Regions from separate parts of the Cupriavidus cauae genome, predicted to be linked through region 2. Evidence: predicted binding sites of a transcription regulator. Region 2 holds the regulator's gene; the other holds the start of a gene.

Region 1 (14,448 bases), 1.7 Mb from region 2:
GTCGGGCGTGATCACCGCGCAGCAGCTGGACCTGTTCGGCCTGCCGATCGACACGCCGATGCGCAAGTACCTGTTCGTGCTGGCGATCGTCACGGTGCTGGCGCTGGTCGCCAAGAACCTGGTGCGCTCGTCGACCGGACGCGCGTGGATGTCGGTGCGCGACATGGACGTGGCCGCCGAGGTGATCGGCATTCCGCTGATGCGCACCAAGCTGCTGGCGTTTGCCGTCAGCTCGTTCTACTGCGGCGTGGCCGGCGCGCTGTATGCGTTCTGCTACCTGGGCTCGGTCGAGCCGGACGGCTTCTCGCTGGACCTGTCGTTCCGCGTGCTGTTCATGATCATCATCGGCGGGGTCGGCAGCATCCTCGGCTCCTTCCTCGGCGCCGCGTTCATCCTGCTGCTGCCGATCCTGCTCGACAACATGCTGCCGCCGCTGGCCGCGCTGCTGCATCTGCCGTTCACCAACGCGACGGTGTCGCACATCCAGATGATGGTGTTCGGCGGCCTGATCATCTTCTTCCTGATCGTCGAGCCGCACGGCCTGGCTCGGCTTTGGCAGATCGGCAAGGAGAAGCTGCGGCTGTGGCCGTTCCCGCATTGACGCCGTGTCGACGGGGCACGCGCCGATGTCATGCAAACGGGTCGTTGGACAACAACGCCATAACAATGCACCTGCCAAGGTGAAGGAGACAGTGATGAGCAACCTGATTCGCAATGCCCAGCGCGTCGCGCTGGCAGTCGGCGCGGCCGCCGCGCTGCTGGTGCCGGCGCTGCCGGCGCAGGCCCAGAGCGGCGAGCAGTTCATCGCGCTGCCCAGCTACCGGGTCGGGCCGTATGGCGCCAACGGGCAGTCCTGGTACGGCGGCTTTATCGACTATCTGAACTACGTCAATCTGAAGGAAGGCGGGGTCAACGGCGTCAAGCTGACCTGGGAAGAGTGCGAGACCGAGTACAACAACGCCAAGGGCGTCGAGTGCTACGAGCGCCTGAAGGGCAAGAACCCGACCACCAGGGGCACCGCCTACCATTCGATGTCGACCGGCATCTCGTACGCGCTGGTCGACAAGACGGCGGCCGACAAGGTGCCGCTGGTGATGATGGGCTATGGCCGCACCGACGCGGTGGACGGCTCGGTGTTCCCCTACGCCTTCCCGCTCGTGACCACCTACCAGATGCAGGTGTCGGCGATCGTCAAGTACCTGGCCGGCAAGAGCGGCGGTTCGCTGGCCGGCAAGAAGATCGTCTACCTGTACCACGACTCGGCCTACGGCAAGGAGCCCATCGTCGCGCTGCAGGCCGAGGCCAAGCTGAACAAGTTCGACCTGATCGAGATCCCGGTCGCGCATCCCGGCAACGAGCAGGGCGCGCAGTGGCTGCGGATCCGGCAGGAGCGTCCCGACTACGTGATCTTCTGGGGCTGGGGCGTGATGAACCAGACCGCGCTGAAGGCCGCGCAGAAGGTCGGCTATCCGCGCGACAAGATGATCGGCTCGTGGTGGGCCGGCTCCGAGGAGGACACCGTGCCCGCGGGCGATGCCGCCAAGGGCTACATGAGCGCGACCTGGAACGTCGCGGGCAAGGGCGTGCCGCTGATCGCCGATATCGAGAAGGTGGTCTACGGCGGCGGCAAGGGCAATATGCAGGACCGCAACAAGATCGGCTCGGTGCTGTACAACCGCGGCGTGTCGGCGGCGGTGGTCACGGTCGAGGCGATCCGCGTGGCGCAGAACAAGTTCGGCAAGGGCAAGCCGATGAGCGGCGAGCAGATGCGCTGGGCCTTCGAGAACCTGAACCTGACCAATGCGCGGCTGCAGCAGCTGGGCGCCACCGGCCTGCTGCCGGAGATCAAGACCAGCTGCGAAAACCACGAGGGCTCGGGCAAGGTCAAGATCCAGCAATGGGACGGCGCCAAGTGGACCGTGGTGTCGGACTGGATCGAAGGCAACAAGAGCCTGATCCACCCGCTGTTCAAGGCCAACGCGGCGCAGTACGCGAAGGAGAAGGGCATCACGCCGGCCTGCGCGAAGTCGTGATGCGCATATTGATGCTTGCGTAAGGCGTTCTCCCTCTCCCCAACCTCTCCCCCGCTTTCCCCCGGACGGGAGATGGAGAACACCACCGCGCCCCGCTATCCCTACCGAGGTCCACCATGACCCTGCTGTCCATCAACAACATCGAAGTGATCTACGACCACGTGATCCTGGTGCTCAAGGGCGTGTCGCTCGACGTGCCCGAGGGCGGCATCGTGGCGCTGCTGGGGGCCAACGGAGCGGGCAAGACCACCACGCTGAAGGCGATCTCGAACCTGCTGCGCGCCGAGCGCGGCGACGTGACCAAGGGTTCGATCGAATACCGCGGCGCGCGCGTCGACCAGCTGACGCCGAACGATCTGGTCAAGCGCGGCGTGATCCAGGTGATGGAGGGCCGCCACTGCTTCGCCCACCTGACCATCGAGGAAAACCTGCTGACCGGCGCCTATACGCGCGGGCTCTCGCGCGGCGAGACGCGCGACGAGCTCGACAAGATCTACACCTACTTCCCGCGCCTGAAGACCCGGCGCAAGTCGCAGGCCGGCTATACCTCCGGCGGCGAGCAGCAGATGTGCGCGATCGGCCGGGCCATGATGGCCAAGCCCAGCATGGTGCTGCTCGACGAACCGTCGATGGGACTGGCGCCGCAGATTGTCGAGGAGATCTTCGAGATCGTGCGCGACCTGAACCAGCGCGAGCGCGTCAGCTTCCTGCTGGCCGAGCAGAACACGATGGTCGCGCTGCGCTATGCCGACTACGGCTACATCCTCGAGAACGGCCGCGTGGTGATGGATGGTGCCGCCGAGGCGCTCCGTACCAACGAGGACGTCAAGGAGTTCTACCTCGGCGTGGCGGCCAACGATGCCGACGGCGGCGGCCGCAAGTCGTTCCGCGACGTCAAGAGCTACCGCCGGCGCAAACGCTGGCTCGCCTGAGCGGCGCACGGACCAGCGCGTGGACCGGCCGGCCCGCGCGGCGATCGGCGCCGACATCATGCCTTGGCCCGCCGCGGCCGTAACCCGTATCGCCCGGCACCCCATCCTCACCGACATCCGTACCATGTCCGAATACTTCGACGCTCTCGAGACGCGCGACCCCGCCGCGCGCGAACAGGCCCTGCTGGCCGCGCTGTCGCGCCAGGTCGCGCATGCCAGGACGCACGCGCCTTACTTTGCCGAGGCGCTGCGCGATGTCGATCCGCAGGCGCTGACCTCGCGCGAGGCGCTGGCCGCGTTGCCGGTCACGCGCAAGGCGCAGCTGAGCGCGCTGCAGCAGGCCAATGCCCCGCTCGGCGGGCTGAACGCGACGCCGCTGGGCGCGCTGCGCCATATCTTCCAGTCGCCCGGACCGCTGCACGAGCCCGACGGCCACGGGCCGGACTGGTGGCGCACCGCACGCGCGATGTACGCGGCGGGCTTTCGCCGCGGCGAGCTGGTCTACAACACCTTCTCCTACCACTTCACGCCGGCCGGCATGATGATGGAAACCGGCGCGCACCGGCTGGGCTGCTGCGTGTTTCCGGCCGGCGTCGGCCAGACCGAATCGCAGGTGCAGGCGCTGTCGATGCTGCGGCCGGCCGCCTACGCCGGCACGCCGTCCTTCCTGAAGATCCTGCTCGAACGCGGTGCCGAACTCGGCCAGCCGTGCAGCCTGGCCAAGGCGCTGGTGTCGGGCGAGGCCATGCCGCCTTCGCTGCGCGCCTGGTTCGTCGAGCGCGGCATCAAGGTGCACCAGATGTACGGCACCGCCGATGTCGGCCTGATCGCCTATGAGAGCGAGGGTGCCGACGGCTGGGTGGTCGACGAGGGCGTGCTGGTCGAGATCGTCGAACCGGGCGGCACGCGCCCGATGCCGGAGGGCGAGGTCGGCGAGGTGGTGGTCACGGTGCTGGGCAACGAGGACTATCCGCTGATCCGCTTCGGCACCGGCGACCTGTCCGCCGTCGTGCCGGGCTCGTCGTCAACGCCCAGCCCCTGCGGGCGCACCAATATCCGGCTGCGCGGCTGGCTCGGCCGCGCCGACCAGACCACCAAGGTCAAGGGGATGTTCGTCCATCCGGGCCAGATCGGCGAGGTGATGCGCCGCCATCCCGAGCTGCGCGCGGCGCGCCTGGTCGTGACCGGCGCGCCGGGCGCCGACGTGATGACGCTGCATTGCGACGCCACGCGGCAGGACGCGGGGCTGGCCGATGCGATCGCGGTGTCGATGCGCGACGTGATGCGGCTCAAGGGCGAGGTCCGGTTCGTGCCGGCCGGTTCGTTGCCGCAGGACGGCAAGGTCATCGAGGACGCGCGCAGCTACGACTGAGCGCGTTCACGAGCGCGTTCACAGGGCGCGTTCACAGGGCGCGTTCACAGGGCGCGTTCGCAGGGCGCGTTCGCAGGGCGCGTTCACAGGGCGCGTTCGCAGGGCGCGTTCGCAGGGCGCGTTCACAGGGCGCGTTCACAGGGCGCGTTCGCAGGGCGTTCGCGACAGCGCGCGTTCAGCCCTGCCGCGGCGGCTCCGGCTCGGACGGCGGCGCGGTGCTTGCCGGTCCGTGGCCGCCGCGCGGCCGCGTCGGCAGGTACAGCAGATAGGCGGTGGCCACGGCGCCCAGCACCAGCAGCGCGATCGACAGCGCGGGCCGGGCGCGCAGCACCCAGGCGGTGGTCGGCAGCGAGATCCACATCGTCGCGATCGCCACGATCTTGGCGCGCAGCGGGATGCTGCGATGGCGCTGCCAGTCGTGCACGATCGGGCCGAGCCGGGGATGGCGCATCAGCCAGTCATGGAAGCGTTCGGAGCCGCGCGCGAAGCAGGCCGCCGCGAGCAGCACGAAGGGCGTGGCCGGCAGCACCGGCAGGAAGACGCCGAGCACCGCCAGCACCATGCAGACGATGCCGAGCGTGGCCCAGGCCGCGCGCACCAGGCGTTCGCGGCGGCTGCGCCGGACCTCGGCAATGACGACAGGGGGCTTATCCAGCGGGGAATCTCCAGCGGTCTGCAGCGGCGACCGCGGCGGCTATGGCAGCGGCTACGGCGGCTGCTGCGGCTGCGGTCAGTTGACGGCGCACAGGCGCGCCTTGGCCGCATCGTACTCGGCCTTCATGCGCGCGACAATCTCGCCGGCCGACTGGATCGCGTCGATCTGCCCGACGCCCTGGCCCGCGCCCCAGATGTCCTTCCACGCCTTGGCCTTGGAGCTGCCGCTGGAGAAATCCATCTTGCTCTTGTCGGCCTGCGGCAGGTTCTCCGGATCGAGCCCCGAATTGAGGATGCTCTCGCGGATGTAGTTGCCGTGCACGCCGGTGAACAGGTTGGTGTAGACGATGTCGGCGGCCGCCGCATCGGTGATCGAGCGCTTGTAGGCTTCGCTGGCATGCGCTTCCTGGGAGGCGATGAAGCGCGTGCCGACATAGGCGAAATCCGCGCCCATCGCCTGCGCCGCCAGCACGGCGTCACCGGTGGCGATCGAGCCCGACAGCGCGATCGGGCCATCGAAGATGCGGCGCACCTCGCCGACCAGCGCGAACGGCGACAGCGTGCCGGCATGGCCGCCGGCGCCCGCGGCGACCAGGATCAGGCCGTCGACGCCGGCCTCGAGGGCCTTCTCGGCATGGCGCAGGTTGATCACATCGTGCAGCACGATGCCGCCGTAGCTGTGCACCGCGTCGATCATCTCCTTGACCGGCGCGCGCAGCGAGGTGATGAAGATCGGCACCTTGTGCTCGACGCAGACGCGCACGTCCTGCTCCAGCCGCGCGTTCGACGCGTGCACGATCTGGTTGACCGCGATCGGGCCAATCGTGGCATCGGGATTGGCGGCGCGGAAGGCCGCCAGCTCCTGCTGCATCTGCGTCAGCCATTCGTCGAGCAGTTCGGCGGGGCGCGCGTTCAGCGCCGGAAACGAACCGACGATGCCGGCCTTGCATTGCGCCAGCACCAGTTCCGGATAGCTGACGATGAACATCGGCGACGCGATCACGGGCAGCGTCAGCTTCTGCAGGGCGGCGGGGATATGTTTGGCGGCGGGCATGGTGTCTCCTTGACCCACGGCAAGCGTGGCGCTGCGTGGCATCGATGTTCTGAACGATCGTTCGATTATAGGGACTTCCCTTGTTGGGGCGTTATCGCGGCATTAGAAGCGCGGGTCTAGCCGAAGTGCAATTCCGATCCAGCCCCACCAATCTAGCGCGAATCCGGCCCTGCCCCGCGGTCGGCGCCCTTGCGGAACACGCGAGGCAAAAAAAAGCCCCGCGTCCGGGGCGGGGCAATTACCACGAAGACTGATACATCGACGGCGGGCACCTGCCAATGCCGAAGCCGTCAACGGCATGGTAGAGGGGCAATATGACGATCCGGGGACGAGGCGGTGACGTCTCGATGAAGCGGCCGGCGGCGCGCGCAACGCGGCGCGCTCCTATGCGCTGGTACGCGGTCCCATGCGTTCCTGCACGGCTCCTGCGCGGCGCATGCGTGCCCATGCGTGCCCATGCGCGCCCATTGCGTCCGTCGGTGCTTACACACGCTGCAGCAGCAGCCCCTTCAGATATTCGCCCTCGGGGAAGGCCGCCAGCATCGGATGGTCGGTGCCGGCCGACAGCCGCCGCAGGATGCGCGCATCGACGCGGGCGTCGGTGGCCGCGCCGGCCACGATCTTGTGGAACAGCTCCATGCCGATCGCGCCCGAGCACGAGTAGGTGAACAGCAGCCCGCCCGGGCGCAGCAGCTGCATGCCGACCAGGTTGATTTCCTTGTAGGCGCGCGCGGCGCGGTCGATATGCTGGGCCGACGGCGCGAACTTCGGCGGGTCCAGCACGATCAGGTCGAACTGCCGGCCCTCGGCGCGGAACTGGCGCAGCGACTTGAACACGTCCGCGTCGAGCCAGGTCGCACGTCCCGCATCGAAGCCGTTCAGCGCGACATTGCCCTCGGCAATCTTCAGCGCCTCGCCCGACGAGTCGATCGACACCACCGAGGCCGCGCCGCCGCGCAGCGCCGCCAGCGAAAAGCCGCCGGTATAGCAGAAGCAGTTCAGCACCTCGCGCCCTTCGGCGAGATCGCCGACCAGCTTGCGGTTGTCGCGCTGGTCGACATAGAAGCCGGTCTTGTGGCCGTTGCGCACGTCGACGTAGTAGCGCACGCCGTGTTCGGTGACCGACAGCTCGGGGTCGGGCTCGGCGCCGGCCAGCACGCCGGTCACCAGCGCCAGCCCCTCGCGCTCGCGCACCGCGGCGTCGGAGCGCTCGTAGACGTTGGGGCAGCCGGTCTCCCGGATCAGCGCCTGCACGATCGCGTCCTTCCACTGCTCGACGCCGGCGGCGTTGAACTGGCAGACCAGCTGCGCGTGCTCGGCGCCGCGGCCGGCGCCGTAGTAATCGACCACCAGCCCGGGCAGCCGGTCGGCCTCGCCGAACACCAGCCGCACCGCGTCGCTGTCGCTGACCCATTGGCGGCGATGCGCCACCGCGGTGGCGACGCGGCGCTTGATCAGCGCATGGTCGACCGGCTCGTTCTCGTCGAAGGTCCACACGCGCGCGCGGATCTGCGAGTGCGGGCTGTAGGCCGCCTTGGCGAGGAAGCGGCCGTCGGCGGCGCGCACCGTGATGGTGGCGCCGGGCTCGGCACGGCCCTCGACGCGGTCGATGCCGGTCGCATAGATCCAGGGATGGCGGCGCAGCAGGGACTTTTCCTTGCCGGGCTTCAGGGTCAGGGTATTCATGATTCAGGGAAGGGAGGCCGCGCAGCGGCGGCCTTCTGGTTCACCGCGCGGTTCGCTTTCCTCTCCGGCCTGCGGGACAGGGCCTGGAGGGAACGGTAAAGCGGCACGGTAAGAGCGGCGCGGTGGAAAAGGACAGGCACCGCCGGCCGAAGCGGGCGCCATCGTCGCGTTACAGCACCACCTTGACCATCGGATGCGCGGTCAGCGCGCGATACAGGTCGTCCAGCTGCTCGCGGCTGGTGACCCAGACCGTCACGGTCAGGCCCAGGTAGTTGCCGTTGCGCGAGGGGCGCATCTCCATCTTGCCGGCATGAAAGCCGGGGTCGAATTCCTGCACCAGCGTGACGATGGCCTCGGCAAAGCCGTCCTGCATCGCGCCCATCACCTTGATGGGGAAATCGCTCGGGTATTCGATCAGCGAAGGCTGGTCGCGCCCGTTGTCGGTGTTGTCGGCGCTCATGGCGGCGGCCTCCTTGTTGCGTGTTACTTGCGCTTGAACCACAGGCGGATGGTGTCCCAGATGCGGCCGAAGAAGCCGGCTTCCTGCACCTCCTCCAGCGCGACCACCGGGAACTCGGCCACCTTGGTGGTGCCGTCCATCAGCTTGACGGTGCCGACCTGCTGGCCGGCCGTGATCGGCGCCACCAGCAGCTCCTGGCGCTCCAGCACCGGCTTCAGACGGCCCGCGGTGCCCTTGGGCACGGTCACGTAGGTCTCGTCGCGGACGCCGATCTTGATGGTGTCGTTGCTGCCCTTGTAGATGTCCGGCGTGGCCAGCACCTGGCCCTTGTCGTAGAGGCGCAGCGTGTCGAAGAACTGGAAGCCGTAGTTCAGCACCTTCAGGCTTTCCTGCGTGCGGACCTGTTCGCTGGTGGTGCCGATCACGATCGAGATCAGGCGGCGCGAGCCGTTCGGCACGTTGGCCAGCGGGCGCTTGGCCGAGGAGATCAGGCAGTAGCCCGCCGACCGGGTGTGGCCGGTCTTGACGCCGTCCACGGTCGAATCGATGTACAGCAGGCGGTTGCGGTTGGGCTGCTTGATCTTGTTATAGGTGAACTCCTTTTGCGAGTACATGCCGTAGTACTCGGGGAAGTCCTGGATCAGGCGCGTGGTCAGGATCGCCAGGTCCGCCGCGGTGGTGTAGTGGTTCGGGTCGGGAATGCCGTCGGTATTCGTGAAGTGCGTGCTCTTCATGCCCATGCGCTGGGCCTCGCGGTTCATCATCGCGACGAAGCCTTCCTCCGAGCCGCCGACCGCCTCGGCCAGCGCCAGCGCGGCATCGTTGCCCGACTGCACGATCAGGCCCATCAGCAGGTCCTGCACCGTGACCGGCTTGTTCGGCTCGATGAACATGCGCGACTCGTCGCTCTTGACCTTCAGCACCAGATTGGTCGGCACCACGGCCTGGTCCAGCGTCAGGCGCTTTTCCTTCAGCGCCTGGAAGGCCAGGTAGGCGGTCATGATCTTGGTCAGCGAAGCCGGCTCGATGCGGGCATCGGCATTCTGCGAGCCGAGCGCCTGGCCGCTGGTGACGTCGTAGAGCATCCACGCCTTGGCCGCCACCTGCGGCATCGGCACGGCCTGCGCGCGCACCGTCAGCGGTGCGCTGGCGAGCGCGAGCACGGCGGCGCTGGCCAGCAGGGTGTGGGCGATGCGGTGGGAGAACAGCGGCGAAGCTTGATTGGACATGTTTTCAGGTTCCGACAAGAGAGAAAGGGCAGCGTCGCGCCGCCACGCGGGCGTGGCGGCAGGGCAAGGAACGGCGGCCACGGATTGCCATGGCCGCCCGCTCAATGCCCGGGCTCAGCGCTGCCACGCATTGACGACGAGCTGCTTGATCAGATGCAGCTTGCGATGGAAGAAATGGTCGGCGCCGGGAATCACCGTGACCGGCAGTTCCTGCGGCCGCGCCCAGTCGAGCACGCTGGCGAGCGGCACGGTCTCGTCCTGCTCGCCGTGAATCACGATGGTATCGGCCGGCACCGGCGCGACCTGCCAGCGCGAGGCCGCGGTGCCGACCATCGCCAGCCGCTCGGCGGGCGTGCCGGCCTCGGCCAGGCGCCGCGCCACATGGCTGACGACGAAGCTGCCGAACGAGAAGCCGGCCAGCGCCAGCGGCAGCGTTGCCGCGTCGGCGGACCAGTCGCGCTGCTGGCGCATCCAGTCGATCACCGCCAGCAGATCGTCCTGCTCGCCCTGGCCGTTGTCATGCTCGCCGGCGGTGCCGCCGACCCCGCGGAAGTTCGGCCGCACGGTGGCGTAGCCCAGCTGCACGAAGGCGCGCGCCAGCGTCTGCGCGACCTTGTTGTCCTTGGTGCCGCCGAACAGCGGATGCGGATGGCCGACCAGCGCGAGGCCGCGCACCGGGGCGGCCTGCGGCAGGTCGACCGAGACGTCGATCGCGCCGGCGGGACCGGCAACGGTGAGTACCTGGGTATGCGCGTTCATGGCAGGAAGGGCGGAAATCCGGGGTCGAAACGAAAGTGGGCGTGGGCGGCGGATGGATGCGGATGCGCCTGCGCGCGCGGCGCTCAGCGATCCACCATCAGGCGTTCGACCGGCTTGCCGTGGATCAGATGGCTGTCGATGATCTCGTCGATGTCCTGCTCGTCGACGAATGTGTACCAAACGGCCTCCGGGTAGACCACCAGTACCGGACCGAGTTCACAGCGGTTCAGGCAGCCCGCCTTGTTGATCCGCACCCGTCCCTCGCCGCCGGCGATGCCCAGCTCCTTGCAACGCTTCTTGGCGTATTCCTGCATCGCCTTCGCGTTGTGGTTGGCGCAGCAGTTTTCGCCCGGCTCGCGCTGATTCAGGCAGAAGAAGACGTGGTGCTGGTAGTAGCTGCTCATGCGTGGGAGGGCGCGGCGCGCTCGGCTGGGCCGCGCGCGCGGCTTGGCGCCGGTCGGAACGGTGGGAAGCTCGGAATTATACGGCGAGCCGGGGGCCGTTTCGACCGCACGGCGGCGTCTGCAGCGCCACGCCGCGGTGGGTGTTAGCTATGGCGCACAGGAGGCGCTGGTTTGAGGCCCTCGTCGCGAGCGCAGCATAACGGGCACGGCGGCTACGGCCTACGGCCCCTATGGTTGCTGCGGACGCCATGGCGGCTACGTCGCCTATGGCAACTACGGCCGGCGCGGCAACTACGGCTGCTACGGTCCTACGACCACTACGCCCGGCTCACCGCCACATATTGCGCATCCGCGCGGCCAGGTCGACCGCCGGCAGCGACGCGCGCTGCGGCGCCGCGTCGACCGGCGGAGGCGGCGGCCACGCGCGGCTGTGGAAATGCGGCATCACGCGATTGGGCAGGAAGCGCGTGCGCGACGCGTACACGTGGCGGTCGCCCATGCCGGGCTGCTGATGCACGTAGAAGCGCTGCGGCACGACGATGTCGAGATGGTCGCGTGCGCGGGTCATCGCGACATAGAGCAGCCGGCGCTCCTCCTCGATCTCCTCGGTGGTGCCGGTGGCCAGGTCGGACGGCAGGCAGCCGTCCACGGCGTTCAGCACGTAGACCGCCTTCCATTCCTGGCCCTTGGCCGAATGGATGGTCGACAGGATCAGGTAGTCCTCGTCGCGCAGCGGCACGCCCGATTCGTCGCTGGAGGCGTCCGGCGGATCCAGCGTCAGCTCCGTCAGGAAGCATTCGCGCGAGCCGTAGGTCGCGGCGATGCGCGCCAGCTGCTGCAGGTCGGCGGCGCGTGCGGCGGCATCGTCGTGCAGGCGTTCCAGATGCGGCTCGTACCAGCGCAGCACGCGCTCGAAGTCGACCGGCCATGCCGCCGCGGGCGCCATCGCCTCGCGCGCCAGCGCAACGAGTTCCGACCATGCCTCGGCCGCGGCCGGCGGCGCCTCGAACGATTCGAGCGCGAACAGCGGATCGCTGGCGAGCTGCAGGCCGTCGAGCACGCGCGCGGCGGTCTTGGGCCCGACGCCCGGCATCAGCTGCAGCGTGCGGAAGCCCGCCATGCGGTCGCGCGGATTCTCCAGCCAGCGCAGCGCCGCCAGCATGTCCTTGACGTGGGTCGACTCGAGGAATTTGAGCCCGCCGAACTTGACGAAGGGGATGTTGCGGCGGACCAGTTCCAGTTCGAGCTGCGCGCTGTGGTCGGCGGCGCGGAACAGCACCGCCTGCGCCATCAGCGCCAGCCCTTCCTCGCGCCGCGCGAGGATGCGCTCGACCACGAAGCGCGCCTGCTCGGTCTCGTCTCCCACCACCACCACGCCGGGCTTCTCGGCACTGGCGCGGTCGGACCACAGGTCCTTGGTGAAGCGCTCGGCCGCCAGCCCGATCACCGCGTTGGCGGCGGCCAGGATCGGCTGCGTCGAGCGATAGTTGCGCGACAGCGTGACCTGTCCCGCCGGCGGCGAGAAGCGGTGCGGGAAGTCGAGGATGTTGCGCACGGTGGCGCCACGGAACGCGTAGATCGACTGCGCGTCGTCGCCGACCACGGTCAGGCCGCGGCCGTCGGGCTTGAGCGACAGCAGGACCGCGGCCTGCAGCGCATTGGTGTCCTGGTATTCGTCGACCAGCACATGGTCGAAGCGCTCGCCCATGTCGCGCGCCAGCGCCGGCTCGGCCAGCGCCTGCGCCCAGTACAGCAGCAGGTCGTCGTAGTCGAGCACCTGCTGCTTCTGCTTGGCCTCGACATAGCCGGCAAACAGCGCCCGCAGCGCGTCCACCCACATCGCGTAGCGCGGAAACTGGCGCTGCAGCACCTCTTCGAGCGGCAACTGGGTGTTGACCACGCGCGAATAGATCGCCAGGCACGTTTCCTTGCGCGGGAAGCGCGCGTTCTGCGCCGACAGGCCGAGGTCGTGCCGCACCACGTTCATCAGGTCGGCCGAATCGCCGCGGTCGCTGATGGTGAAGGAGGGCGACAGCCCCAGCGTCTCCGCGTATTCGCGCAGCAGGCGCGCGCCGATCGCGTGGAAGGTGCCGGCCCATTGCAGCGCGGCGCGGCCGGGATTGGCCGACGAGGTGGTGCCGTTGCGGGCCGCGAAGGCCTGGTCGACGATGCGCTCGACGCGCCGGCCCATCTCGACCGCGGCGCGCCGCGAGAACGTCAGCAGCAGAATGCGGCGCGGATCGGCGCCGCCCAGCAGCAGATGCGCGACGCGGTGCGCCAGCGTATTGGTCTTGCCCGAGCCCGCGCCGGCGATGATCAGCAGCGGCCGGTCGGTGGCGTGCTCGACCGCTTCACGCTGCTCGGGGTTGAGCGCGGCGAGATAGTCGGCCGGAGCGGCCGGGTCGGCCGGAACGCTCGGAGCGATCGGATCGGACAGTGCTGCGGCGGGAGCGAGGGCGAGATCGGCGGACACAGGGGCGGGCGAGGGCGAAAACCGGAAATGTTCGCCGCAGACTGTATATCCATACAGATGTGTTGGGCAAGCGGGGGATGGTTGAAGGGACTTGAAGGGCGCTTTTGGTGGAGCTTGCGCCGGGAATGTCCTCTCCCCGATCCTCTTCCGCCCGCGGGAGAGGGCGAACCCAATCGCCGTTGGGACGCTGCGGGTTTGCGCCCCTCTCCCGCTTGCGGGAGAGGCTGGGCGAGAGGGCAGCCCCTCCCCCGTCAGCGCATCAGACCGCCTTGGCCAGCGCCTCGTCCAGCAACCGGTGCAGGCTGTCCCATTCCGGCTCGCCGACGTAGCGCTTCAGGATGCGGCCGTCCTTGTCCACCACGAAGGTGGTCGGCGTCAGCTGCACGTCGCCGAAGGCCTTGGCCGCCGAGCCGTCCGAATCGAGCGCGACCTTGAACGGCAGCTTGCGCGTCTCGGTGAAATTGGTCACGTACATCGGCGGGTCGTAGCTCATCGCCACCGCGACGAACTCCAGGCCCTTGTCCTTGAACTGCTGGTAGGTGCGCACCATGTCCGGCATCTCCTTGACGCAGGTGGTGCAGCTGGTGGCCCAGAAATTGACCATATAGACCTTGCCCTGCAGCTGCGCGGTGCTGACGCGCTCGCCGGACAGCAGCACGAAGGTCGCCTGCGGCGCATGCGGGGCCGGAGTCAGCGCCCGGTAGCCGAACCAGCCGAGCAGGACCAGCACCAGCAGGCCCACGATCAGCGGCCAGCGCTTGCGGGGGGAGGCGGGACGTTCCGGTTGGGAGGCGGACGAAGTCATGATGGGCCGACCGAAGGAGGGGAAAACGCCATTCTAGCGCCGAGGTGGCCGAGGGCGCCGATCCCGAGCTCCAGCCCGAACTCGAGCCTGCGCGCGCGCCCGAACCCGAACCCCAGCCCCAGCCCCAGCCGAGCCGAGCCGAGCCGAGCCGAGCCGAGCCGAGCCGAGCCCGAGGACGGGCACGGGCTCGGGCTCCGGGCTCGGGCTCGGGCGTGGCGTGGGTGGCGTGGCGTGGTGGCCCCTGGCGGGTCAGCGCCCGCGGGCCGCGGCCGCCATCGCGGCGCGGGCGGTGTCGAGCGACTGTTCCAGATAGGCGCCGTAGAAGTCCGGCTGCATGCCGCGCAGCGGCGGCGCGGCCGGTCGCCCCTTGCCGTCGAGAAACAGCACCGTCGGCGCGAAGCGGATGCCATGCTCGCGCGCCCAGGCGCGTGCGGTGGTGGCACGGCCGTCGGCATCGCGGATCGGCGTGGCGGCGCTCATGTCGAGCTCGCGCGCCGCGAGCTGCCCGGCGGCGGCCTGCGGGCCCAGGTAGTTGCGCCGTACCGCTTCGCAATAGCCGCAGTTCGGCAGCGTCACCAGCACCACCA
Region 2 (14,448 bases):
GCCCGGGCAGCAGGGTCATCGTGCTGCGGATAGCGGGGCCGGCATCGCACAAGAGGTGAGCCGCAACGAGGTCGGCCGCAACGAGACCGGCCGCATGCTCGCCATGCTGGCCCGGATGGAAGCGAGTCTGGCGGGCATGGTCGGCGAGGTGCGTACCGGCGCCGACGCCATCGCCGCGGCGAGCCGGCAGATCGCGCTGGGCAACGCCGATCTGTCCCAGCGCACCGAAGAGCAGGCGGCCTCGCTCGAGCAGACCGCCTCGAGCATGGAGCAACTGACCGGCACGGTACGGCAGACCGCGGACAATGCCCGCGAAGCGAATGCGCTGGCGGGCGACGCCAGCGGGCTGGCGGAGCGGGGCGGGGAAGCGGTGACGCGCGTGGTCGACACCATGCGGGCAATCGACGCCAGCGCCAACCGGATCGTCGACATCATCGACGTGATCGAGAAGATCGCCTTCCAGACCAACATCCTCGCGCTGAACGCCGCGGTCGAGGCCGCGCGTGCCGGCGAGCATGGCCGCGGCTTCGCGGTGGTGGCGGGCGACGTGCGCGATCTGGCGCAGCGTTGTGCGACCGCGTCGAAGGAAATCCGCGGGCTGATCGACGAATCGGTGCGCAATGTTCGCGCCGGCAGCGATATCGTCGCCGATGCCGGCCGCGCGATGGAGGACATCGTCGGCGCGGTGCGCCGCGTCAGCGCGATCGTCGGCGGCATCAGCGCCGCCTCGATGGAGCAGTCGCAGGGCATCGAGCAGGTGAATCAGGCGGTCACGCAGATGGACGGCATGACCCAGCAGAATGCCGCGCTGGTCGAAGAGGCGGCCGCCGCGGCGACCTCGCTGGAGGACCAGGCGCAGCGGCTGACCGGCCTGATGGCGCGTTTCCGTCTTGCCTGAATTGGCCGGCATCCCCAGACATCCCCGGGGTCCCCTGGCATACCTCGGTATCCTCCCGGCGTTACGGACTGCGGGCCGGCATGGCTGGTGTACAGTGGCGGCCTGCATTTCGTCACCACAGGAACAGGAGACATGACCGAGTTTGTTGCAACCGAAGTCGTCGGCGGTGTCGGCTATCTGACGCTGACCCGGCCCCAGGCCCTCAATGCCCTGTCGCTCGACATGGTGCGCGCCTTGACGCAGGCGCTGGACCAGTGGGCGGCCGATCCCGGCGTCGTCGCCGTGGTGGTCGCCGGTGCGGGCGGCAAGGCCTTCTGCGCGGGCGGCGACATCCGTTTCTTCCATCAGGCCGCGCTCGCCGGCGATCCGACGCTGGACCAGTTCTTTGTCGAGGAATACGCGCTCAATCACAAGATCCACCGCTATCCGAAGCCCTATATCGCGCTGATGGACGGCGTGGTGATGGGCGGCGGCATGGGCATCTCGCAGGGCGCGCGGCGGCGCCTGGTCACCGAGCGCACCAAGATGGCGATGCCCGAGACCAATATCGGGCTGTTTCCGGACGTGGGCGGCGGCTGGTTCCTGGCCCGCACCCCGGGCCGCCTGGGCGAGTACCTGGGCCTGACCGGCAACGTGATTCACGCGGCCGACGCGCTGTACGCCGGCCTGGCCGACGCCTTCGTGCCGAGCAACGCGCTGGCCGAGCTGGTGGCGTCGCTGCGCGCCGGCAACTTTGCCAGTGGCGACGAAGTGCTGGCCGCGATCGATGCCTGCAGCGCCGGGCATCGCGCCGCCTGCGATCCGGCCGCGAGCATGCTGGCGCGCCAGCGCGAGGCAATCGACGGGGCCTTCGGCGCCGCCACGGTCCAGCAGATCGTTGCCATCGTCAGCGATGCCAGCGACGACTGGTCCGCTCAGACGGCCGCCGCCTTGCGTACCCGCTCCCCGCTGATGCTGTGCGTGACGCTGGAGCAGATCCGCCGCGCGCGGACCATGGCGCTCGAGGACGAGCTGCGCATGGAGCTCGACATGATGCATGACGTGTTCCGCTACGGCGACGGCGTCGAGGGCATCCGTGCGCTGGCGATCGACAAGGACCACGCGCCGAAGTGGCGGCCGGCCCGGCTCGACGAGGTCGAGCGCAACAAGGTGCTCGCCTTCTTCGACAGTCCGTGGCGCGCCGAGGCGCATCCGCTGGCCGGATTGCAGGCCTGAGCGGACGCGCGCGCCGGTGCGGGCTCCGTGCGCGCCGATGCCCTCGGGGCAGGCGCGCGCACGGCCGACGCCACATCGGGTTAGAGTGTGGTCTGGGCGCCGGCCGGAGATGGCCGGTCCCGCCGTTTTTCGGCAGTCTTTCCTTTCCCCGTCTCTCTCAGAAAAGGAAGCACGATGAGCACTCCACGCGACGTCGCGGTACTGGTGGGCAGTCTCCGCAAGGATTCCTTCAATCGCAAGCTGGCATTGGCGCTGGCGCAGTTGGCCCCGGCCGAACTCAAGCTCGACATCGTCGAGATCGGTCAGCTGCCGCTCTACAACCAGGACGACGATGACAACCCGCCGGCAGCCTGGACCGCTTTCCGCGACCGGATCCGCCGCGCCGACGCGGTGCTGTTCGTGACCCCCGAGTACAACCGCTCGGTGCCCGCGCCGCTGAAGAATGCCATCGACGTGGGGTCGCGTCCCTATGGGCAGAGCGCCTGGGATCGCAAGCCCGGGGCGGTAATCAGCGCCTCGCCGGGCGCCATCGGCGGGTTTGGCGCCAACCACCATCTGCGCCAGTCGCTGGTGTTTCTCAATGTGCCGGTGCTCCAGATGCCGGAGGCCTATATCGGTGGTGTCGACAAGCTGTTCGATGCGCAGGGCAATATCGGCAACGAATCGACACGTGCCTTTCTGGGCAAATTCCTGACGACCTTTGCGGCCTGGGTGGAGCGCAACGCCGCAAGCTGACCGTGACGGCGCGGCCGCCGCCTCGGCCCCCTCTCTCGTAGGGGAGGTCTAAAGATGGCGAAAACCGCGCCGACAATGCTGATATGGATGCAAGCGACAATTCCTCCGACTTCCCGGAAGGTGCGGCCAACGCCGAACTGGTCGGGTGCTGGGCCACTGCCTCGCCGCAGTTGCTGGCCACCGTGCTGAACCACGCCATCGACGCCGAAGACCTGTCCGGCTTCGCGGCGCTGCTGTCCGACATCGCCCGCGACCGCGGGCTCAAGGGCAACCGCGGAGCGCACCAGTCGATCTACGACATGCCGTATTCGAGCCTGCTGCCACGCCAGCAGCACCTGCTGGCCGATGCCTTCGACCTGTTCGTCAAGCTGGGGCTGGAACTGCAGCCGCGGCAGCAGCGCCTGAACGACTGAGCGCGCTGAGCCGCTGAGCCGCTGAGCCGCTGAGCCGTTGAGTCGCTGAGTCGCTGAGCCGCTGAGGGGGCTGAGGGGGCTGAGGGGCGGAGCAGCTTGTGTCACTGCGCCGACTTGCCTCCCGCCGGCGGCGCGGCGGCGCTGTCCCCGGGCGGCCCGTCCGACGCCCATTGCCGCGTGAAGACGGAGGGCGATGCGATGCGCCTCCGGGTGGTAAACTTCCGGGTTTTCCTCGTTCCCGTCGAAGGGCGGGATAGACGACCCAAGTCATGTCCGAATCGCTAGCCGCCAGCGCGGCGCCGGCTTCGGCAGGTCCGCAGAAAGTCAATCCGCGGCGCATTTCGGTGGCGCCCATGATGGACTGGACTGACCGCCACTGCCGCACCTTTCATCGCCACCTGAGCCGCCACACCTGGTTGTACACCGAGATGGTGACGACCGGTGCGCTGCTGCATGGCGAAGTCGCGCGCCATCTGGACTTCGATGCGGCCGAGCAGCCGGTCGCCCTGCAACTGGGCGGCAGCGAGCCGGCCGATCTGGCGGCCTCGGCCCGCCTGGGCGAGCGCTGGGGCTTTGCCGAGATCAACCTGAATTGCGGTTGCCCGTCCGAGCGGGTCCAGCGCGGGGCGTTCGGCGCCTGCCTGATGGCCGAGCCGCAACTGGTGGCGGACTGCGTGCGCGCGATGCGCGACGCGGTGTCGGTGCCGGTCACCGTCAAGCACCGGATCGGCATCGACACGATCGAGCATTACGATTTTGTCCGCGATTTCGTCGGCACGATCGCGGAGGCGGGTTGCCAGACCTTTATCGTCCATGCGCGCAACGCGATCCTGAAAGGGCTGAGCCCGAAGGAGAACCGCGAGATTCCGCCGCTGCGCTATGAGGTGGCCTACCAGCTGAAGCGGGAATTCCCCCAGCTCGAAATCCTGATCAATGGCGGCATCACGCGCTACGACGAGATCGACGCTCACCTGCAGCATGTCGACGGCGTGATGATCGGTCGGGAGGCCTATCACCAGCCGTTCCTGCTGGCGGAGGTGGATCGCCGCTACTACGGCGATACCGCGCCGTCGCCTTCACGTCTCGACGCCGAACTGGCGATGCAGCGTTATATCGGCGATCTGGTGGAGCGGGGCGGTTATATGGGCGCGGCGACGCGGCATATGCTCGGCCTGTATCGCGGCGTGCCCGGCGGGCGGGGCTGGCGGCGTGTGCTGTCCGACGCGCGCCGGATGAATGCAATCCGTACGCGGGACGGTGTCGATGCGCTGTTCGAGGAGGCGCGTAGCCATCTGCATGCGGAGCGGCCGCTGCAGGCGGCATGATTGGCGGCCGGGAGTCCGAGTCGGGAGTCCGAGTCGGGAGTTGGAGTTCGGAGTTGGCAGTCGGTGAGGGGCCGTTGCTGACAGGCAGTCGCTGACCGGTAGTCGATGATAAGGGGCCGCCGGTCACAAGGAGCCGGTGACAGGTACCGGTGACAGGTGATCGGCAGCCGAGCGGTCGGCGCTCGGCGGTCGAGCGGCGGTAGATGGCCGCCGCCGATTGGAGTGCAGATTCTAATTTCGAATCGGGCATGGTCCCGCACCCGCCGTGCCGCCGCGTTGCAGCCACTTTCCACGCCAGTGCAGGCGATGGCAGGCACCAGGAAAGGGATTCCCCTAGATAGCCAAGCCGATTCCGATTTTCTTAAACTGTCTGTGCCCTCGAATACAGGGCTTTCTTCAACTGATTTTGGAGCCCGCCTAGTGCGGGCTTTTTTTGTCCTGGAGCCGGGCGTGTCCGGGGTCGGTCGCCGGTCCTTTCGTTTACCCGAATAGTGCTTGGCGGCGATGACAGTTACATTGCAATTGCCTTCAGGGCATTGAGATCGCAAGAGTTTAAGAGTCCGCCGTGTGCGGACTTTTTTTTGCACCGCATTTCCCCGCCGCTTCCGCCTTCTGCTTTCCCTTCCTCCGCCGTCCGCCCCGTTTCCCTCCCGCCTTGCCGCTGCCGGCGTGATGCCGTCGAGCAACGTCCCCGCGAATCATTCTCGTTTGCCTGCTGCAAAGAGGTGACCCCCCAACCGGGTGATGGCAAGATGTAGCCAAAAACGACAAGAAGGTCTGGCCTCGGAGGGTGGAATGGAAGAAGACGGCTTGTTTGGTGTCGCGTTCGAAGGCTTCCGCGTCGTCTGGGTGGTCGAGCGGTTGCAGAACGGTACCTGGACCGCCCGCTACTGCTGGCATCGCGGCACGGATGCGGCCGCGGCCGCGGCACTGCAGACCGATGTGCTGAACGGCAGGAGCCGAAGACTGCCTGGTACGTATCAGTCCGAGGAAGAAACGATCGAGGCGATCCGCGAGGCGATCCGCCTCGAAGCCCGCTGGTCCTGATGCGCCGTTCGACTACGCACGAAAATTTTTGTGCGTAGTACTAGCCATCGCCAAACGAAGTTTGTATAATCTTGGTTTCCGTCGAGCAGTACTGACGACGGCGCTACGGTGGCTGTAGCTCAGTTGGTAGAGTCCAGGATTGTGATTCCTGTCGTCGTGGGTTCGAGTCCCATCAGCCACCCCAAGATCCCATGCAAACAGCCGCTCATCGAGCGGCTGTTTTGCTTTGTGGCGAGCATCATCGGGCGGGCCAGCGCCTCAAGTCGGTCCTCAAACCAGCCTTGCAGCGGCCTTGGTGATCGTCCACCCAATACCCATGCACAAGGCGATCCAACCCGCTGCGATCAGTGCCACGTCGTGCCAGTTCATGGTGCGGCGACCGGGGCGAAGCAGCTTGACGGTGTCGTCTGACGAAGGCATGGCCGTCTCCTTCGAAAAGCATGGGAACAGGCTAGGCCATGCGTTAACGAATTCACGGTCCGAGTTGTAAGGGTTTGTTGCGATGCGCGAGAGCCGTCGCTTTCGATCGGGCGGCCATATCCCGCGTCTCGCGCGGACGCGCGCGCAGGCGCTCAACGCAGTCGATCTTGTCGCTGCGATCGCACGAACGCGGCTTGCCTCGCACGTTCGAATTCACGCGCCAGACCTCCCGCGCTAGACCGCACGCGATCAACCTCACGCGATCAACCTCACGCATTCAACTTCACCCCCGGCTGATCGAGTTCGAGCATCCGGCAGATCGCCGCCATGCTGCCGACCATGGTGCGGCGCTGCGCGCCCTGGTAGATGCGGACACCTTTGGACTGGCGGAACGGCGTGGGCTTGACGGGGTAACGGGTCAGGGAGCGGTCGGCTTGCAGCATGGTGGTCCTCTTCGGTAAGGCGTCAGCGGAAGTCTTGCGGCAACACGGGGCCCTGCGGCTCGTGTGGCTGCATGACTGAGGTTGGCGCCAAGGCGGCGGCGCCTGCCGGATTGCTTCGTTGGGCTAGAAGCCGGACTGGCGGATCAGTCCGACGGCGATGCCTTCAAGCGAGAATTCCTCGCGTCCGGGCCGCACGATGATGTTGGCGAAGTCCGGGTTCTCGGCGATCAGCTCGATCGCGTCGCCGCGATGCTTGAGCCGTTTGACGGTCACGTCCTCGCCGATGCGTGCCACCACGATCTTGCCGTTGGCGGCATCCTGCGCGCGTTTGACCGCGAGCAGGTCGCCATCGAAGATGCCGGCGTCGCGCATGCTCATGCCGCGTACGCGCAGCAGGTAGTCGGGGCGTTCGTCGAAGACCGAGGCGTCGACCTGGTATTGGCGGTCGATATGCTCGGCCGCCAGGATCGGGCTGCCGGCGGCGACACGGCCGACCAGTGGCAGCGTCAGCTGCATCACGCCGGCCATCGGCAGCGAGAACTGGTCCGGCATTTCGGAGTCGCTGCGATTGACCTTGAGCCGGATGCCGCGCGAGGCGCCGGGCGTCAGCTCGATCACGCCCTTGCGAGCCAGCGCGCGCAGATGTTCTTCGGCCGAGTTCGGCGACGAAAAGCCGAATTCCGCAGCGATCTCGGCGCGGGTCGGCGGAATGCCGGTCTGCCGGATGGTGTTGCGGATCAGGTCGAAGATCTGCTGCTGCCGGGGTGTCAGAGTCGCCATGGCTTGTCCGTGTTGTTGTATCCGGTGGCGGTCCGGCCGGTGGCGCGCGCTGCGAAGCGTGCAGGCCGTCGGTGGCCGCCATGTGCAACACTGTACGTTTGAACAGTGTGCTGTGATTTTATACAGTATCGATCGAAGTGCAAGAGGAATTTGCATCCTCGTCCACTTTCGAGGCCGGACGGTCGGGCTGCGGGGCAGGGCAAGACCGTAGGGGAGCGGGCCGTCGCGGCGGGTACAATCGCCGCCTGTTTACGGATATCTCGTGCCCATGACCTTGCCTCGCGTGATCGTTCTTGCCACTGGCGGCACCATCGCCGGTTCCTCGTCCAGCGCCGCCAGCAGCGCGCGTTATCAGGCGGCGACCGTGCCGGTGTCGGCACTGCTCGAGGCTGTCCCGGCGCTGAAGGACGTCGCGCGGATCGAGGCGGAGCAGGTCGCGCAGATCGACAGCAAGGACATGTCGTTCGGCCTGTGGGCGCGGCTGGCGGCGCGGGTCCACCACTGGTCCACGCAGGACGACGTGGCCGGCATCGTGATCACGCACGGCACCGATTCGCTCGAAGAAACGGCGATGCTGCTGCATCTTGCCGGCGTGGCCAGCGTGCCGGTGGTGCTGACCGCGGCGATGCGGCCGGCGACCTCGCTGTCGGCCGATGGCCCCCTGAACCTGCTCGATGCCGTACGCGTCGCGGCGCATCCTGACGCGGCGGACAAGGGCGTGCTGGTGGTCATCAATCAGGAGATTCACGCAGGACGCGACGCGGTCAAGGCGCACACCTCGGCCGTCGACGCGTTCGCCTCTCCGGGCACCGGGCCGATCGGGCTGGTGCAGGACGCGCTGGTGCGCTTCACGCGTGCGCCGCTGCGTCTGCCCCGGCAGGCCCTGCCGCTGCCGCAGAACTGGCCCGCGGTCGAGATCGTCGCCAGCTATGCGCAACCGGGCCGCGTGGTGGTCGATGCGCTGGTCGGCAGCGGAGTGCGGGGCCTGGTGGTCGCGGCGGCCGGCAATGGATCGATCCACGAGACGCTGGTGGCGGCGCTTGTCGACGCGGCGCGCGCCGGTGTCGCGGTGGTGCGCAGCACGCGCACCGGTGCCGGTAATGTGATCGCCCCGGCGCAGCCCAATCCGTCGGCGGGCGCCTTCGTATCGGCCGGCGATCTGAATCCGTACAAGGCCCGGGTCGCGCTGCTGCTGGCGCTTGGCGCCGATCCCGCGCTGGCCGGCGATCCGGTGCGTTTGCAGCAGTTCTTCGCGCAGATCTGATGTAGGCGGCGCAAGCCAGAGCGCCGCAGATCCAGCCGGGACCTCATGCGGCTTGCCGCCGTGGCCGTTCCGGGCTATACTCGCGGGCTATTTAACCCTTGCTGCACCGGACTTGGCGCCCGGGCGGCTTATCCCAAAAGGAGCGTCAATGCGTCATTACGAAATCGTATTCATCGTCCATCCGGACCAGAGCGAGCAAGTGCCGGCCATGATCGAGCGTTACAAGACGCTGGTCACGTCGCAGAACGGCCAGGTGCACCGCGTGGAAGACTGGGGCCGTCGTCAACTGGCCTACATGATCCAGAAGCTGGCCAAGGCTCACTACGTTTGCCTGAACATCGAGTGCGGCAAGGACACGCTGGCTGAGCTCGAGCACGCGTTCAAGTTCAACGACGCCGTGCTGCGCCACCTGATCGTCCAGACGAAGAAGGCCGAGACCGGCCCGTCGCCGATGATGAAGGAAGTCCAGCGCGAAGAAGCCCGCAAGGCTTCGCAGCAAACCAGCGAAGGCCAGGCCGCCTGAGTGCGGTCTGCTGTGTGCGGTTCGCTCCGGCATGACCGGGGCGGCATGCGAGAGGCGGTGGCGCGATGAACCAGCTGAGGCTGCACGCCACCCTCGTCGAGCGCGACGCGTTGCGCTACACGCCGGCCGGCATCCCCGTCGTCAATTGCCTTCTGCAATACGGCGGCGAGGTGGTCGAGGCGCAGACGCCGCGGCAGGTCGAGTTCGCGATCGCCGCGATGGGCGTCGGTCCGGTCGGCCAGCACCTGGAGCGCACGCCGCTCGGCACGGTGCTCGACTGCGAAGGCTTTCTCGCCCGCAGGCACCGCAACAGCAAGGCTCTCGTCTTTCACATCACTGGATGTAAAGCATTCGTAAAGGATTGAACCATGGCATTCGTCAAACGTGACAACAAGAACAAGAAGCGCTTCCAGCAGCAGAACCCGCTGTTCAAGCGCAAGCGCTTCTGCCGCTTCACCGTGGCCGGCGTCGAACAGATCGACTACAAGGATCTGGAGACGCTGAAGGACTTCATCGGCGACAACGGCAAGATCACGCCGGCTCGTCTGACCGGCACCAAGGCGCACTATCAGCGTCAGCTCGACACGGCAATCAAGCGCGCCCGCTTCCTGGCGCTGCTGCCGTACACCGACCTGCACAAGAACTGATCGCCTGGTCGCTAAGGAGAAAACACGATGCAAGTCATTCTGCTGGAAAAAGTCGTCAACCTGGGCAACCTGGGTGACATCGTTCGCGTCAAGGATGGTTACGCCCGTAACTTCCTGATCCCGTCCAAGCGTGCCCGCCGCGCGACGCAGACCGCCATCGCCGAGTTCGAGGCCAAGCGCGCCGAGCTGGAAAAGGCCGCCGCCGAGAAGCTGGCCGCCGCGCAAGCCGAAGGCGAGAAGCTGAGCGGCCTGACCGTCCAGATCACGCAGAAGTCGGGCGTGGACGGCCGTCTGTTCGGCTCGGTGACCAACGCCGACATCGCCGAAGCGCTGGCTGGCCAGGGCTTCAAGGTCGAGAAGGCGCAGGTTCGTCTGCCGAACGGTCCGCTGAAGATGGTCGGCGACTATCCGATCAGCGTGTCGCTGCACACGGACGTCGCGGTCGACATCACCGTCTCGGTGCTGGGCGAGCACGTCTAAGCCTGCCGGCCGCGACCGGCGCGACATCCGTTCGCGCCGCCGCGGCCCGGCCAGGCCAGCAAAAGGCAGGAGCAGGCTGACAGCCGCTTCTGCCTTTTTTCTTTGTGGCGCCCGCACGCATGCGCGTTGTGCGCGGCGCCACCATCATCGGGTCCTCCGCCGGCCGAGATTCGCTCGGCCATGCGCGGGCGGGCCGCTATAATTGCCCCCCATGAACGCGCCCGTCGCCGATCCCCAACTCGACAATCTCAAAGTCCCGCCGCATTCCATCGAGGCCGAGCAATCGGTGCTGGGTGGCCTGCTGCTGGATAACGCGGCCTGGGACCGCATCGCCGATTTCCTGTCAGAGGCGGACTTCTATCGCTTCGACCACCGGATGATCTTCCAGAGCATCGCGCGGCTGATCTCGGACACCAAGCCGGCCGACGTGATCACGGTCTACGAGATGCTGCAGGTGGCCGGCAAGGCCGAGGAGGTCGGCGGTCTCGCCTATCTGAACTCGCTGGCGCAGAACACGCCGAGCGCGGCCAATATCCGCCGCTACGCCGAAATCGTGCGCGAGCGCTCGGTGCTGCGCAAGCTGGTCACGGTGGCCGACGACATCGCGACCTCGGCCTTTGCGCCGAAGGGCCGCGAGGTGCGCGAGCTGCTGGACGAGGCCGAATCCAAGGTCTTCGCGATCGCCGAGGAAGGCTCGCGCGGGCAGAAGGGCTTCCAGGAGATCCAGCCGCTGCTGACGCAGGTGGTGGAACGGATCGACGAGCTCTATCACCGCGACACCAATACCGATGTCACCGGCGTGCCGACCGGCTTTCTCGACCTGGACCGGATGACCAGCGGCATGCAGCCGGGCGACCTGATCATCGTCGCCGGCCGTCCGTCGATGGGCAAGACCGCGTTCTCGCTGAACATCGGCGAGCACGTCGCGGTCGAGCAGGGCCTGCCGGTGGCGGTGTTCTCGATGGAAATGGCCGGCACGCAGCTGGCCATGCGTATGCTGGGCTCGGTCGGCCGCCTCGACCAGCATCGCCTGCGCACCGGCCGGCTGCTCGACGAGGACTGGCCGCGGCTGACGCATGCGATCCAGCGGATGAACGACGCGCAGCTGTTCATCGACGAGACGCCGGCGCTGAACCCGATGGAGCTGCGCGCGCGTTCGCGCCGGCTGGCGCGCCAATGCGGCCAGCTTGGCCTGATCATCATCGACTATCTGCAGCTGATGTCGGGCTCGGGCGGCGGCGAGAACCGCGCCACCGAGATCTCGGAAATCTCGCGTTCGCTCAAGGGCCTGGCCAAGGAGCTCAACTGCCCGGTGATCGCGCTGTCGCAGCTGAACCGCAGCCTGGAGCAGCGTCCCAACAAGCGTCCCGTGATGTCCGACCTGCGCGAATCGGGCGCCATCGAACAGGATGCCGACGTGATCCTGTTCATCTATCGCGACGAGGTCTACAACCCGGACTCGCAGGACAAGGGCACCGCCGAAATCATCATCGGCAAGCAGCGTAACGGTCCGATCGGTACCGTGCGGCTGACCTTCCTGGGCCAGTTCACCAAGTTCGACAACTTCAGCGGCGGCCCGGCGTTCTTCGACAACGATACCTGACCGCGCGGGCGCGGCAGGCGGGTGGCGCGCTGTCGTGTTGCGCCACACAAAGCGTACGTCACGCGCCGACTACCCTGTAGAATATTGCTTTTCCGTGACAGCCGGCGGCAACGCCGGCTGTTGCGCAATCTCTCCCGCAATCCAGTCATTCCCAACGAGACGGCGCGCCAGCGCGCCGCGACAAGGAACAGCCATGTTCGGCCGATTCATGCCCACCGAGGGCAAGTTCTTCGAATACTTCAACCAGCACGCCGACTGCGCGGTCACCGCATCGCGCGAACTGGAAACGCTGATCAACGATCTCGGCAATGCCGAAGCCCACGCGCGGCGCGTGCAGGCCACCGAGAAGAAGGCGGACCGGATCACGCACGACACCATCGATCTGCTGCACAAGACCTTCATCACGCCGCTCGACCGGGACGAGATCCACAAGCTGATCACGACCATGGACGACATCCTCGACCTGATGGAGGACGTGGCCGAGACCATCACGCTGTACGACGTCACCAGCCTGACCGACGAGGCCCGCAAGCTCGCCTCGATCTGCGTGCAGTGCTGCGAACTGGTCAAGATCGCGGTCGGCCTGCTCGAGGACATGGGCAACGCCAGCACGATCCTGAAGACGGCCCAGCAGATCGATCAGCTCGAATCCGAGGCTGACCGGTTGATGCGCGGGGCGATTTCCAAGCTGTTCCGCGACGAGACCGACGTCAAGCGGCTGATCAAGATGAAGGCCATCTTCGAGCAGCTCGAGACGATCACGGACAAGTGCGAGGACGTGGCCAACATCATCGAAGGCATCGTGCTGGAAAACGCCTGAGCGCGCCCACCGGAACTCCGCATGCAGACTGTACAAATGAGCTTGTGGGTGATCGTCCTGCTGGTGACGCTCGCTCTGCTGTTCGATTTCATGAACGGCTTTCACGATGCCGCGAACTCGATCGCGACCGTGGTATCGACCGGCGTGCTCAAGCCCCATCACGCAGTGGCGCTGGCCGCCGTCTGCAACGTGATCGCAATCTTCGTCTTCCATCTGAAGGTGGCGGCCACGGTCGGCACGGGCACCATCGACGTCAATATCGTCGACCACTACGTGGTCTTCGGCGCCCTGGTCGGGGCGATCGCGTGGAACCTGATCACCTGGTATTACGGCATCCCGTCCTCGTCCTCGCACGCGCTGATCGGCGGCCTGGTGGGCGCCGCGGTGGCCAAGGCGGGCACCGGCGCACTGGTCGCCAGCGGCCTGCTGAAGACCGTGGCATTCATCCTGATCTCCCCGCTGGCGGGCATGCTGCTCGGCTCGCTGCTGATGCTGGTGGTCGGCTGGACCTTCTTCCGTACGCCGCCGTCGCGCGTGGACCGCTGGTTCCGCCGCCTGCAGCTGGTGTCGGCCTCGCTCTACAGCCTGGGCCACGGCGGCAATGACGCGCAGAAGACCATCGGCATCATCTGGATGCTGCTGATCGCCAGCGGCCACGTGATGCAGAGCGACAGCGCGCCGCCGACCTGGGTCATCGTCAGCTGCTACGTCGCGATCGGCATGGGCACGCTGTTCGGCGGCTGGCGCATCGTGCGGACCATGGGCCAGAAGATCACCAAGCTCAAGCCGGTGGGCGGCTTCTGCGCGGAGACGGGCGGCGCGATCTCGCTGTTCCTCGCTTCCACGCTGGGCGTGCCGGTCTCGACCACGCATACGATCACCGGCGCCATCGTCGGTGTGGGCTCGGTGCGCAAGACCTCGGCGGTGCGCTGGGGCGTGGCCGGCAACATCGTCTGGGCCTGGGTGCTGACCATTCCGGCGTCGGCCTTCATGGCGGCGATCGCCTGGTGGATCGGGCGGCATCTGCTGTGAGGCTTGCCCGCAAGGGCAGGCGATGAAAGACAAGGCCAGGCATTTGCCTGGCCTTTGTCATTGGGACTCCGTTTTTCGGCTGGGCGCCGGTCCACCGGCTCAGTGTGCCGTGGGCCAAGGCCAAGCGGCTCAGCGATTGGCGAAGGCGGCGATCGGATCGTCGTCTTCCGGGACCGGCGCCGGGGCGGGCGCCGGCGAAGGCGCTGCGGGCGGCGGCGGGGAGACGGGCACAGCCGGCACCGCCTGCGGAACCGGCGTGCTCGGCGCGACCGGTACCGCGGCGTTGGCGATGCGCCGCGCGCCGTTGTAACGCGACGCCCAATAGGACTTGGTCATGTCCTCCAGCCGCACGGTGCCGCCGCTCGACGGCGCGTGCACGAAGCGGTTCTGGCCGACGTAGATGCCGACATGCGAGTTCGCCCGCCCCGTGGTGTTGAAGAACACCAGATCGCCCGAGGCCACCTGATCGCGCGATAGCGGCGTGCCGCGCGTGCCCATCGCCTCGGTGGTGCGCGGCAGATTGACGTTGGCCGCGCGCGACACCACGTAGCGGACCAGGCCGCTGCAGTCGAAGCCGGAATCGGGCGTATTGCCGCCGTAGCGGTAGGGCGTGCCGACCAGCGACATCGCCTGGATCGAGATCTCTTCGAGGCCGGCGCTCGGCTCGACGATCGGCGCGCGCGGCGTGTTGCGGGCATGGCCGCCATGGCGCGAGGGCGGCGTGCTGGCGCAGGCCGCCAGCAGCAGGGCGAGGGCGCCCACCAGCAGCCGGCGCGTGTCAATCACCGCGGATCGAATCGACG

Evidence for each region. Region 2 encodes LexA, which represses DNA repair genes until DNA is damaged. Its sites were predicted from a motif close to ACTGTATNNNNATACAGT; they were not measured.
Region 1: the regulator LexA is predicted to act here: its motif matches at 13,097-13,114, upstream of KZ686_RS05185 (ATP-dependent helicase).

The regions. Positions count from the first base shown of each region.
Region 1 is NZ_CP080293.1:1,150,335-1,164,782, forward strand. It holds gene KZ686_RS05130 (branched-chain amino acid ABC transporter permease) at 1-601, shown strand, start outside; gene KZ686_RS05135 (ABC transporter substrate-binding protein) at 696-2,033, shown strand; gene KZ686_RS05140 (ABC transporter ATP-binding protein) at 2,150-2,965, shown strand; gene KZ686_RS05145 (phenylacetate--CoA ligase family protein) at 3,090-4,337, shown strand; gene KZ686_RS05150 (YbaN family protein) at 4,513-4,935, opposite strand; gene KZ686_RS05155 (NAD(P)H-dependent flavin oxidoreductase) at 5,068-6,045, opposite strand; gene KZ686_RS05160 (class I SAM-dependent rRNA methyltransferase) at 6,529-7,731, opposite strand; gene KZ686_RS05165 (DUF493 family protein) at 7,901-8,191, opposite strand; gene KZ686_RS05170 (D-alanyl-D-alanine carboxypeptidase family protein) at 8,215-9,420, opposite strand; gene KZ686_RS05175 (alpha/beta hydrolase) at 9,535-10,179, opposite strand; gene KZ686_RS05180 ((2Fe-2S) ferredoxin domain-containing protein) at 10,263-10,583, opposite strand; gene KZ686_RS05185 (ATP-dependent helicase) at 10,912-13,056, opposite strand; gene KZ686_RS05190 (TlpA disulfide reductase family protein) at 13,316-13,861, opposite strand; gene KZ686_RS05195 (thioredoxin fold domain-containing protein) at 14,111-14,448, opposite strand, start outside.
Region 2 is NZ_CP080293.1:2,847,816-2,862,263, reverse strand. It holds gene KZ686_RS12825 (methyl-accepting chemotaxis protein) at 1-898, shown strand, start outside; gene KZ686_RS12820 (enoyl-CoA hydratase/isomerase family protein) at 1,031-2,113, shown strand; gene KZ686_RS12815 (NADPH-dependent FMN reductase) at 2,288-2,848, shown strand; gene KZ686_RS12810 (hypothetical protein) at 2,932-3,261, shown strand; gene dusA (tRNA dihydrouridine(20/20a) synthase DusA) at 3,531-4,586, shown strand; gene KZ686_RS12800 (hypothetical protein) at 5,382-5,633, shown strand; tRNA gene KZ686_RS12795 (tRNA-His) at 5,742-5,817, shown strand; gene KZ686_RS12790 (hypothetical protein) at 5,904-6,053, opposite strand; gene KZ686_RS12785 (hypothetical protein) at 6,323-6,496, opposite strand; gene lexA (transcriptional repressor LexA) at 6,620-7,276, opposite strand; gene KZ686_RS12775 (asparaginase) at 7,545-8,540, shown strand; gene rpsF (30S ribosomal protein S6) at 8,689-9,063, shown strand; gene priB (primosomal replication protein N) at 9,129-9,428, shown strand; gene rpsR (30S ribosomal protein S18) at 9,432-9,710, shown strand; gene rplI (50S ribosomal protein L9) at 9,738-10,190, shown strand; gene KZ686_RS12750 (replicative DNA helicase) at 10,402-11,793, shown strand; gene KZ686_RS12745 (DUF47 domain-containing protein) at 11,987-12,613, shown strand; gene KZ686_RS12740 (inorganic phosphate transporter) at 12,635-13,645, shown strand; gene KZ686_RS12735 (C40 family peptidase) at 13,775-14,448, opposite strand, start outside.